One region of the Cytobacillus sp. Bva_UNVM-123 genome, then DNA from elsewhere that is predicted to be linked to it. Evidence: a T-box and tRNA genes for the amino acid it is inferred to sense, from the RefSeq annotation. Region 1 holds a T-box; the other holds one or more tRNA genes.

Region 1 (3,388 bases):
TTTATTCATAAAAAATGATTTCAATTTATCGATAAAATTTTGGTTTTCTTTCATCCGTATCATTCCCCCTAAAACAGATACATTATAGCATAAAATGAAATTTCTATCAGTTTGAGTTTCGATAAAAACAACAAAGTTTTTTCTGAAATTTCTCTCTTTAACTTAGACGTCTATTTATAAGAATACGATTCAAGTATTCGTAAAATTCATATAGTCTAAAAGGCTCTTTTTCATTTTTGATTAAAATGTACATTGTGAACCAAGTGAGTGGACTGATTCCTGAAAAGGTAAAGTGTTGTTTAAAACGGGAATTAAATGAGTTGACCGATTCCCGAAAAGTTAGTGCGTTGCTCAAAATGGGAATCAAGAGAGTCAACCGATTCCCGAAAATGCAGCGCTTTGCTAAAAACGGAAATCAAGAGAGTCAACCGATTCCCGAAAAGTAAGCGAGTTGCTCAAACCGGGAATCAAGTGAGTGAACTAATTCCTGAAAAGTAAGCGAGTTTCTAAAACCGGGAATCAAGAGCGCCAACCAATTCCCGAAAAGGTAGCACGTCGCTGAAACCGGGAATCAAGAGGGTCAACCGATTCCCGAAAAGTAAGCGTGTTACTTAAACCGGGAATCAAGAGGGCCAACCGATTCCCGAAAAGCAAGCGTGTCATTGAAACCGGGAATCAAAAGAGCCAACCAATTCCTCAAAAGGTAGCACGTCGCTGAAACCGAGAATCAAGAGGGTCAACCGATTCCCGAAAAGCAAGCGTGTTACTTAAAACGGGAATCAAGAGGGCCAACCGATTCCCGAAAATGCAGCGCGTTGCTAAAACCGGGAATCAAAAGAGCCAACTGATTCCCGAAAAGTAAGCGTGTTACTTAAACCGGGAATCAAGAGCGCCAACCGATTCCCGAAAAGCAAGCGCGTCATTGAAACCGGGAATCAAAAGAGCCAACCGGTTCCCGAAAAGGCAGCGCGTTGCTAAAACCGGGAATCAAAAGAGCCAACTGATTCCCGAAAAGTAAGCGTGTTACTTAAAACGGGAATCAAGAGGGCAAACCGATTCCCAAAAGCAAGCGTGTCATTGAAACCGGGAATCAAAAGAGCCGACCGATTCCCGAAAAGTAAGCGTGTTACTTAAAACGGGAATCAAGAGAGCTAACCGATTCCCGAAAAGTAAGCGAGTTGCTCAAACCGGGAATCAAGAGAGTCAACCGATTCCCGAAAATGCAGCGCTTTGCTAAAAACGGGAATCAAGAGAGTCAACCGATTCCCGAAAATGTAGCGCTTTGCTAAAAACGGGAATCAAAAGAGCCGACCGATTCCCGAAAAGTAAGCGTGTTACTTAAAACGGGAATCAAGAGAGCTAACCGATTCCCGAACCGATAGCCCGCCGCTCAAATAGGAACCTAACTGAGCAATAGATCTTAAAAAGATCAAAGAATATTTAAAAGCTAGTTTGACAATTTTAGTTTGTTATGTTAAAAATACTTTAACTTAAAAAATTTATATAAGCCTTGATGGGAATGAGTAGTCTTTTTATCTCTGTTTCAGAAAGCCGGCGGTTGCTGTGAGTCGGTACATGTAGAAAGATGAATTACCTCCTTGAGCTTTCGCTGTCAACCTAAAATTTTAGTTATAGCAGTGAACGGATTATCCGTTATCGTGTTTGAGTGGAGGAGCTTTTTGTCCTCAATTTGGGTGGTACCGCGCAATTCAATTATGCGTCCCTGCAATTTTGCAGGGGCGCTTTTTTATTTTTAAAAGGAGGAAAATGGAATGAATTTGTTAGAGGATTTACAGTGGAGAGGGATTATCTACCAGCAAACAGATGAAGAAGGTTTAAAAGATACGTTAAATAAAGAGAAGATTTCTTTATATTGTGGAATGGATCCTACTGGTGACAGTATGCATATTGGTCATTTACTGCCATTTTTAACACTTAGACGATTTCAAAACCATGGACACCGTCCTATTGTTCTTGTTGGGGGAGCAACTGGATTAATTGGAGACCCAAAAGCAACTGAAGAAAGAACACTTCAAACAATTGAAACGGTTCAGCATAATGTTGAATGTTTAACAGGACAGTTAAAGAGAATTTTTTCATTTGATGGTGAGAATGGTGCAACGATGGTCAATAACTATGATTGGACAGCACCATTAAATATCATTACCTTTTTAAGAGATTTTGGAAAGCATATCGGCATTAATTACATGCTTGCAAAGGATACAATTGCGTCACGTTTAGAAACGGGGATATCCTTTACAGAGTTCACTTATACGATTTTGCAAGGAATGGACTTTAAGCATTTATATGAGAATCATCAATGTAAATTGCAAATTGGTGGAAGTGATCAATGGGGGAATATCACTACTGGGTTAGAGCTGATTCGCAAAATGACAGGAGAAGGAGCCAAAGCATATGGCTTAACAATCCCTCTTGTAACGAAGGCAGATGGAACGAAGTTTGGCAAAACTGAAAGTGGAGCGGTTTGGCTTGATCCAGAAAAAACATCTCCATATGAGTTTTACCAATTCTGGATAAATACAGCTGATGCAGACGTTGTGAAATACTTGAAATTCTTTACATTCCTATCTCGTGAAGAAATTGAAGCACTTGAGCAATCTATTGAAACTGAAGCACATCTCCGTAAAGCTCAAAAGGCACTTGCTGAAGAAATGACGCGACTTATTCATGGCGAAGATGCATTAAATCAAGCACTAAAAATTACGGCAGCTCTTTTTAGTGGCGATGTTAAAAACCTGACAGCAGCAGAAATTAAGCAAGGTTTTAAGGATGTTCCATCATATGACCACAAAACTGAAGAAGAAATCGGATTAGTTGATCTACTTGTGGCTGCAAAGATTTCTCCATCAAAGCGTCAAGCTCGTGAAGATGTGGCAAACGGTGCAGTCTCATTAAATGGCGACCGTGTAGCTGAGACAGATTATGTTCTAACAGAAAAAGATAAAATTGAAAATCAATTTACGATCATTCGCCGTGGGAAAAAGAAGTATTTCTTAATCAATTACAAATAAGGATTTAAAAAGCAGGGATAGAAATGAACAAAGCACAAATTGAGAATAATATTCTGGAACTAAAGCTTGATTACATTCGATTGCAAAATGATTTAGAAAAGCTCGAATCTGTTAATGGCAATACATCTCCTTTGGAGAAACAGCTCAATGAACTAGAAAATGAACTAAAGAAATTGAGAAATCAATTAAGTGCGATTTAAATATTATTCACATAAAAATAGGTTGCCCTTATGGCAACCTATTTTTATACAAGAGATACTATAAAAGATTGAATAAAGCACCTACAAATAAAAAGGTAATGACAAGACTAAATAAAGTGTGTCTCTTAGCTTTCCTCAAAAAAATATAAACTATTC
Region 2 (3,388 bases), 2.4 Mb from region 1:
GTTTTTTATCTGTGAATTTATCTGTTGATTTCATAAAATCACCTTCTCCTTGATTCTTCAGACAAAATATTCACCATTTTGATTGTTTTGAAAAGCTGTACTCACGTATTTTACTCCTTCGGATTTAACAATTGTTCAAGTAAGACATATTACCGTTTTCCATTTCTTCTAAGAAAGTTTCGCAAATTCTGCGGGTTTGTTCCTTGTTTTGACTAACTATAGTATCAAACCTACTAATGGGGATATATTTCTCTTTTTCGGTTTGAAGAAGAACTAATTTCTCACGATACTCTTCCTTTTCAACTTCGTTCTCACCTTTATCTAACTTTTGATTAAGGAAAAAAATTTGAATATCAATCTTTTTTTCTTGTGTTAGTTCTTGTAAATAATTCTTTCATCGATTATTAAATTTACCACAATCTCAAAATACTCAGTTAAAGATTGTAGCCTCTTTGGAACAGGACAACGCTTTTTGACCCAATCGGAAAATTGCTGTGGAGTAATCCCTGCAGCCCTTCATATATTAACATACGAGACTTGATGCATATTATCTGGATTTTGTTCAGATATGCTTTTTTTGTTAAGCTCTTATCATTTTGAACTTAACAAATCAGTGTTATCAAAAGTGTTCCCTATGTAAGTTTTGTGTAAAATGAATTCAAATCTTATCGTTTTCTTCGTGTTCCTGAAAAACAAAAAATGCTGAGAAACATTGCTAAATCAATGGTTTCTCAGCATTTAATTTTTTAAAAATTGAACGTAAATTATTCTAACGATACCGGTGGCCGGGGTCGAACCGGCACTCCGTGAGGAACACGATTTTGAGTCGTGCGCGTCTGCCAATTCCGCCACACCGGCATATATAAAAGGAGACGATTAATATTTAATAATTGGAGGCGGCAACCGGATTTGAACCGGTGAATAAAGGTTTTGCAGACCTTGGCCTTACCACTTGGCTATGCCGCCAGATTAAAATGGAGCGGAAGACGGGATTCGAACCCGCGACCCCCACCTTGGCAAGGTGGTGTTCTACCACTGAACTACTTCCGCAGATGGCTGGGCTAGCAGGATTCGAACCTACGAATGACGGAGTCAAAGTCCGTTGCCTTACCGCTTGGCTATAGCCCAATAATAATTTATTATTACTATTCATTATACGAATTTATTTGATATATATTACTTAAAATATGGGGCGGCTGATGGGAATCGAACCCACGAGTGTCGGAACCACAATCCGATGCGTTAACCACTTCGCCACAACCGCCATAATGAATGGAAAGGGTATTAATTTCATAATCAATATTATATTATGGGGCGGCTGATGGGAATCGAACCCACGAATGTCGGAACCACAATCCGATGCGTTAACCACTTCGCCACAACCGCCATAATGAATGGCAGGGGTAGTAGGAATCGAACCCACATCAAAGGTTTTGGAGACCTTCGTTTTACCATTAAACTATACCCCTAAATGGTGGTGGGGGACGGATTCGAACCGCCGAACCCAAAGGGAGCGGATTTACAGTCCGCCGCGTTTAGCCACTTCGCTACCCCACCGTATACAAGACAGTGCCGGCCAGAGGACTTGAACCCCCAACCTACTGATTACAAGTCAGTTGCTCTACCAATTGAGCTAGGCCGGCATATTCATTTTTAATTCATTATTTAAATGGTGGCTCAGGACGGAATCGAACCGCCGACACAAGGATTTTCAGTCCTTTGCTCTACCGACTGAGCTACTGAGCCAAATGAAATATTACTTCCTAAACTAATTTTGCGATAAAAAGTGTGCGCCAAATCTCTTCTCGATTTGTTGCAAATTTTAAAAGTTTACCATTCGGTGATGTTTTGCTCTGTCGCTGTAATCTTTTAAAATTCTCTACCGACTGAGCTACTGAGCCAAACATTTTTTTAAATGGCGGTCCGGACGGGACTCGAACCCGCGACCTCCTGCGTGACAGGCAGGCATTCTAACCAACTGAACTACCGGACCAGATTGCGGGGACAGGATTTGAACCTGCGACCTTCGGGTTATGAGCCCGACGAGCTACCGGACTGCTCCACCCCGCGATAATAATATTTATTAGATTTCACAATGCTTGTTTTAAGCATTAGGACTGTCCCGATTTCAGGAAGCTTAGTCAAAAAGCAGCTCAATCGGTACAACTCGCAGTTTAATCGATGAAGTAACGCTCGTTGCTCCACCCCGCGACAATAATATTAATGGTGGAGGATGACGGGCTCGAACCGCCGACCCTCTGCTTGTAAGGCAGATGCTCTCCCAGCTGAGCTAATCCTCCGAAGCACAGGACGTGCGAGTGCATGCGTTGCGACAGGACGTCGCGCATTTAGCATGCCTTCTTAAAATGGTGACCCCTACGGGATTCGAACCCGTGTTACCGCCGTGAAAGGGCGGTGTCTTAACCGCTTGACCAAGGGGCCATTATATATTTATGTAAATGGCGGAGAGCAAGGGATTTGAACCCTTGAGACAGCTATAAACCGCCTACACGATTTCCAATCGTGCTCCTTCGGCCACTCGGACAGCTCTCCTAATGGCTCCGCAGGTAGGATTCGAACCTACGACCGTTCGGTTAACAGCCGAATGCTCTACCACTGAGCTACTGCGGAATGATAATAATAAAGCTGCTTGGCGGCGTCCTACTCTCACAGGGGGAGAGCCCCCAACTACCATCGGCGCTGAGAAGCTTAACTTCCGTGTTCGGGATGGGAACGGGTGTGACCTTCTCGCTATCGCCACCAAACCAATATCTTTATATTCTCATTTAAGAGATTTTCAAAGACATACTCTATTATAACTATTTTTTAGCTTTTTGCAAGAGGAAAATTTACAATTTCATTCCCTCAAAACTAGATAATGGTAAGAAGAAAAAAGAGTAATCTTAAAGCGTGTCCAGCTCCAGTGCCTAGGGGCTCGAGGTCTTAAGTCAATCCGTCAAGAAGGTTAAAGTACAACCTTCTCGCCGTCTCGTCTTAAGCTTGTCGCCCCTAAGCAAGGCACTTCCGCTTTTCGTTTTTGGTTAAGTCCTCGACCGATTAGTATTTGTCAGCTCCACGTGTCACCACGCTTCCACCTCAAACCTATCAACCTGATCATCTTTCAGGGGTCTTACTAGCTTGCGCTATGGGAAATCTCATCTCGAGGGGGGCTTCATGCTTAGATGCTTTCAGCACTTATCCCGTCCGCACATAGCTACCCAGCTATGCCTTTGGCAAGACAACTGGTACACCAGCGGTGCGTCCATCCCGGTCCTCTCGTACTAAGGACAGCTCCTCTCAAATTTCCTGCGCCCACGACGGATAGGGACCGAACTGTCTCACGACGTTCTGAACCCAGCTCGCGTACCGCTTTAATGGGCGAACAGCC

What was found. A T-box is a leader RNA that pairs with one kind of tRNA and senses whether it is charged. The one in region 1 lies ahead of tyrS (tyrosine--tRNA ligase), so its partner is inferred to be a tRNA-Tyr.
Region 2: it encodes a tRNA-Tyr, which carries the amino acid that the T-box ahead of tyrS (tyrosine--tRNA ligase) is inferred to sense. The anticodon was not compared.

The regions. Positions count from the first base shown of each region.
Region 1 is NZ_CM177772.1:3,861,080-3,864,467, reverse strand. Features, by position in the region: gene KDN24_RS19850 (transglycosylase domain-containing protein) at 1-54, opposite strand, end outside; T-box leader at 1,502-1,728, shown strand; gene tyrS (tyrosine--tRNA ligase) at 1,773-3,032, shown strand; gene KDN24_RS19840 (SE1832 family protein) at 3,056-3,232, shown strand; gene KDN24_RS19835 (hypothetical protein) at 3,291-3,388, opposite strand, start outside.
Region 2 is NZ_CM177772.1:1,507,703-1,511,090, reverse strand. Features, by position in the region: partial or broken gene KDN24_RS07235 (class I SAM-dependent methyltransferase) at 1-34, opposite strand, end outside; tRNA gene KDN24_RS07230 (tRNA-Leu) at 777-858, opposite strand; tRNA gene KDN24_RS07225 (tRNA-Cys) at 892-966, opposite strand; tRNA gene KDN24_RS07220 (tRNA-Gly) at 976-1,050, opposite strand; tRNA gene KDN24_RS07215 (tRNA-Gln) at 1,054-1,128, opposite strand; tRNA gene KDN24_RS07210 (tRNA-His) at 1,189-1,264, opposite strand; tRNA gene KDN24_RS07205 (tRNA-His) at 1,311-1,386, opposite strand; tRNA gene KDN24_RS07200 (tRNA-Trp) at 1,396-1,469, opposite strand; tRNA gene KDN24_RS07195 (tRNA-Tyr) at 1,473-1,557, opposite strand; tRNA gene KDN24_RS07190 (tRNA-Thr) at 1,571-1,643, opposite strand; tRNA gene KDN24_RS07185 (tRNA-Phe) at 1,671-1,746, opposite strand; tRNA gene KDN24_RS07180 (tRNA-Asp) at 1,917-1,993, opposite strand; tRNA gene KDN24_RS07175 (tRNA-Met) at 1,997-2,070, opposite strand; tRNA gene KDN24_RS07170 (tRNA-Val) at 2,225-2,300, opposite strand; tRNA gene KDN24_RS07165 (tRNA-Glu) at 2,368-2,442, opposite strand; tRNA gene KDN24_RS07160 (tRNA-Ser) at 2,461-2,553, opposite strand; tRNA gene KDN24_RS07155 (tRNA-Asn) at 2,557-2,631, opposite strand; rRNA gene rrf (5S ribosomal RNA) at 2,649-2,765, opposite strand; rRNA gene KDN24_RS07145 (23S ribosomal RNA) at 3,038-3,388, opposite strand, start outside.